Regions from separate parts of the Lichenibacterium dinghuense genome, predicted to be linked through region 2. Evidence: predicted binding sites of a transcription regulator. Region 2 holds the regulator's gene; the other holds the start of a gene.

Region 1 (2,397 bases), 2.1 Mb from region 2:
GTGCTCACCGCCGTCCCGCGGGGCGCCGTGCGGATCCCGCCGCGCCCGTTCCCGATCCTCGGGGTGCACCGCCCCCCACCAGTCCTCGACGCTGGCGGGATCGTGCCCGCAGCCCGTGAACGCGGTCCAGCCGCGGGTGTCACGGCGCCCGGTCTCGAGGTCGAGGCTCCATACGATGTCGGACGTCGCCTCGACCAGCGTCCTGTACAGGGTCTCGGACCGCCGCCTGGCGCGTTCCGCTTCCCGCCGCCCGGTCACGTCGCGGGAGATGACGAGGACGCGCGGCGGCTCGCCCGCGACGGACGGCAGCGGCACGAGGCTGCTTTCCCACCACCGCGGCAGGCCCGTGGCGGTCGGGAGATAGCCGCGCAGCGTGCTGCGGCGCCCGTTCACGGCTTGCGCGAGCGCGTCGCGGGCCGCCTCGCGCTCGTCCCCCTGCCAGAACTCGACCCAGTTCCGCCCCACGGGGGCGGCCGGCCCATCGAACCCCATGGCGGCGGCACCGCCCGCGTTCAACAGCAGCAGGGTGCCGTCGGCCGCGAGCATCTTGATGCAGTCATCGCTCGCCTCGAACGCCAAGGCGACGAGGTCGTGGTTCAGCATCTCGGAAGGTCGGACCGAAAAGCCCATCGTGGTTCAGTCCGGCGCTCTGCATGTCAGGGACAAAGGGGTGACGCCGTCGATGGTAGGACAGGCCCGTTAACAATTGAGGGTGCTATCCAGGGTGCCTCCAGGGCGGCGCTTCAGGAGGCGGCGTCCACGGAGACGGTGGGATTTCAGGGGTATGGGGCGGCGGGCGGAGCGCCGCACATGGCGGAGCCCGCCGCCCCCTGGATGGCCACCGTGCCTCTGGCCAGGATCGGGTTCCGACGCTCGACACCGCCCGGAGAACACGAAGTGCGGTTCGGCAAGCCGCACATCCATCCTCGACCGTTTCTCACCGGTGTGGATCGCAAGCCCGCGATGGCCGTCGATCCACGTCCAGGAGCGGCCTCGTATACCCAAGAGATCGCCCTTAGGCCGTTTGGCCGAGAGAGAAAAAAGGCTCCAGAACGGTCTCTCGAGACAACAAACGCACAGATCTCCCGCGTACCCACGATGGCGATCTCGACAGCCCCGGGGTGGAAGTCCCGGCATGTCACGCGCCTGTCGTGGATCGTGGCTTATCTGCGGCTCACCCTCGCCGGCCGCCCGTCCCATCGCGGCCCTTCCGTGACCGGAGCCCCGATGACGCTCGCGAAACGCCTCCGCGCCTCGACCGCCCTGCTGGCGGCCGCCGGCCTGCTCCACGCCCCCGTCGCCTTCGCGCAATCCGCGCCGCGGCCGGCGCCCGCCGAGGCCGCCATGACGGTGATGCCGGAGTCGAGCAGCTTCGTGAAGCAATACGCTTCCGTGCCCTCGCTCGCGCCGAAGCTGACCTATGCCCAGAAGCAGGCCCTGTTGAAGCAGCACATCAAATACGTCTTCGTGCTGTTCCAGGAGAACCGCAGCTTCGACCATTACTTCGGCACCTTCCCCGGCGCCCGCGGCCTGTTCTCGGGCGGCAAGCTGAACACGGGCCTGCCCGGCGCCGTGCAGCCCATCGTCAACACGGACGGCAGCGTCGGCACGATCTCGCCCTTCCTGATCCCGCAGACCGTGACGGCGGCGAACGGCAAGGCCGTGCCGCTCTACCCCGCCGACCTCGGCGACGTGGACCACGGCCACACCGGCATCGCGGTCGGCATCGACGTCGACCCGGCCACCAACAGGAGCCGCAACGACCGCTTCGCCATCGACAACGAGGGCCTGACCACCGACGCGTCCGGCGCCCTCGTGTCGAAGGCGACCAACATGGCCGCGACCACCAAGCCCACGCTGGCCCAGAAGCAGACGGCCGAGCTGGTGATGGCCCACGTCGACTGCGACACGGTGCCGTTCCTGTGGCAGTACGCCGACCGCTTCGCGCTGTTCGACAACTTCCACATGACCGTGGACGGCCCCTCGACGCCCAACGCCATCGCGATGATCGCCGGCCAGGGCGGCGAAACGCAGTACGTCAAGCACCCCGACCAGGTCGCCTACGAGCCCGTGCTCGGCGACCCCGGCCCCTTCCCGGGCTCGAACCTCGACAAGTCCGCCGTCAAGCCGCCCTTCAACCCGGCCGACGAGAACCCCAACAAGCCCACCCTGCCGCAGACCTACGCGTCGCTGCCCCTGTCCTTCATGGGCCCGCAGATCCAGCAGATCATCAAGTCGGACGAGAACCCGGCGATGGACCTGCTCGACGTGCAGAACGACATCCTCCAGATCGCCAAGCACAACAAGACCAACGTGCCGTGGGGCTGGTACCAGGAGGGCTACGACCACGAGCCCTTCGACACGGGCGCCAACAACGCGGCCTCGACGGCGAGCTAC
Region 2 (2,397 bases):
CGGCCCTGATGGCGGCGCGGCTCGGCCGCCCCTTCGGGAGCCTGATGGGCCGCGTGCCGGGGATCGGGGCGCGGCTCGCGGCGAGCCTCAAGCTGTCGCCGACGAAGCCGCTGCCCAAGGCGAAGTACCGGCCCGGCGACACGGTGCGGCCCGACGCCGGGCCGCGGCGCGGGCGCGTGGCGATCCTGACCGGCTGCGCCCAGCAGGTGCTGCGCCCCACCATCAACGAATCCGCCATCCGCCTGCTCGGCCGGCACGGGATCGAGGTGGTGCTGCCGAAGGGCGAGGGCTGCTGCGGCGCCCTCGTCCACCACATGGGCCGCGAGCACGACGCGGCAGCCTACGCCAAGGCCAACATCGACGCCTGGACGCGCGAGATCGAGGGCGAGGGGCTCGACGCCATCCTGATCACCACGTCGGGCTGCGGCACCACCGTGAAGGACTACGGCTTCATGCTGCGCGAGGACCCGGCCTACGCGGCCAAGGCCGCGCGCGTCGCGGCACTGGCCAAGGACGTGACGGAATACCTCGGCACGCTCACCCTCGACGCCCCGGTGCGGACCCTCAAGGGGCCGCTGGCCTATCACTCCGCCTGCTCGATGCAGCACGGGCAGAAGATCACCGACCTGCCGAAGCGGCTGCTCAAGGAGGCGGGCTTCGCGGTGAGCGACGTGCCGGAAGGGCACATCTGCTGCGGATCGGCCGGCACCTACAACCTATTACAGCCGCAAATCGCGGACGATTTGCGGGCCCGGAAGGTCGCCAACATCCGCAAGGTCGCCCCCGTGGCGGTGGCGGCCGGCAACATCGGCTGCATGACGCAGATCGGCATCGGCACCGAGATCCCGGTGGTGCACACGGTGGAGCTGCTCGACTGGTCGCGCGGCGGCCCCGCCCCCCACGGCTGGGATATCCCCGACGCGCTCGTGGTGAAGCCGGAGGTGGCGAAGCCGGCCGTGAGCCCGCTCGCGGCGGCGCTGGGGTGAGGCCCGGAGACCCGGTCGAACACTTCTCCGGTGTCGTCCCGGCTCAAGGCCGGGACGACCGTTCGGAGAGGGAGGCGATCGCTTGAAAACCCGCTCCGGGGCTCCGCCCCGCGCCCCGCCGAAGGGCGAGCCCTCCGGAATCCCGGATCAGCCCTTGCCGAACGTCTCGTCGAAGCTGTAGCCGGCGCCGCGCACCGTGCGGATCGGGTCGCGCTCGCGGCCGCGCGACAGCGACTTGCGCAGCCGCCCCACGTGCACGTCCACCGTGCGCTCGTCGATCTCCACCGCCTGGCCCCACACGCCGTCGAGCAGCTGGGAGCGCGAGAACACCCGGCCGGGGCGCTCCATCAGGTAGTCGAGCAGGCGGAACTCCGTCGGCCCGAGGTGGATGTCGCGCACGCCGCGGCGCACCCGGCGCGTCTCGCGGTCGAGGTCGAGGTCGCCGGCGGACAGGCGGCTCGCCACCCGCTCGGGCCGCGAGCGGCGCAGGAGCGAGCGCACCCGCGCCATCAGCTCCGGCACCGAGAAGGGCTTCACCACGTAGTCGTCGGCCCCCACCGACAGGCCGCGCACCCGCTCGGCCTCCTCGCCCCGCGCCGTCAGCATGATGACCGGCAGGGTGCGGGTCGCCTCGCGGGCGCGCAGGCGGCGGCAGATCTCCAGCCCCGACACGCCGGGCAGCATCCAGTCGAGGATCACGAGGTCGGGCACGGCCTCGCCCAGCCGGAGCTCGGCCTCGTCGCCGCGCTCGGCCCGCTCCACCGAGAAGCCTTCGGCCTCGAGGTTGTAGGACAGCAGCGTGCCCAGCGCCTGCTCGTCCTCGACGACCAGGATGTGGGGCGCGGTGCCGCCGCCCGTCGCCCGCACGGGGGCGCTGCGCATCACGTTCATGGCTCGCGCTCCCCGCTCAGGGCGCCTCGGGCGCCAGGCTCGCGCCGGGCCGCGTCTTCGGCCGGTCGAGCGGCATGGTGCCGCCGGTGACGAGGTAGAACACCGTTTCGGCGATGTTGGTGGTGTGGTCGCCGACGCGCTCGATGTTCTTCGAGCAGAACAGCAGGTGCGTGCAGAACGAGATGTTGCGCGGGTCCTCCATCATGTGGGTGAGGAGGTCGCGGAAGATCGAGTTCTCCAGCGCGTCGAGCTCGGCGTCGCGCGTCCACACCGCCTGGGCGCGCTCGACGTCGCGCTCGGCGTAGGCGTCGAGCACGTCCTTGAGCTGGTTGGCGGCGAGCTCGTTCATGTGCCGCAGGCCCACCACGGCGCGCGGCACGCGCTGCTCGCCCGCGATCAGGATGGCCCGTTTGGCGATGTTCTTGGCGAGGTCGCCGACGCGCTCGAGGTCGCCCGACACGCGGATCGCCGCCACGATCTCGCGCAGGTCGACCGCCATCGGCTGGCGCTTGGCGATGGT

What was found. Region 2 encodes PhoB, which activates phosphate uptake and scavenging genes when phosphate is short. Its sites were predicted from a motif close to TGTCATNNANCTGTCAT; they were not measured.
Region 1: the regulator PhoB is predicted to act here: its motif matches at 1,137-1,153, upstream of L7N97_RS15315 (phospholipase C).

The regions. Positions count from the first base shown of each region.
Region 1 is NZ_JAJLMN010000001.1:3,206,896-3,209,292, reverse strand. Features, by position in the region: gene L7N97_RS15320 (EAL domain-containing protein) at 1-603, opposite strand, end outside; gene L7N97_RS15315 (phospholipase C) at 1,228-2,397, shown strand, end outside.
Region 2 is NZ_JAJLMN010000001.1:1,133,622-1,136,018, reverse strand. Features, by position in the region: gene glcF (glycolate oxidase subunit GlcF) at 1-986, shown strand, start outside; gene phoB (phosphate regulon transcriptional regulator PhoB) at 1,134-1,877, opposite strand; gene phoU (phosphate signaling complex protein PhoU) at 1,894-2,397, opposite strand, start outside.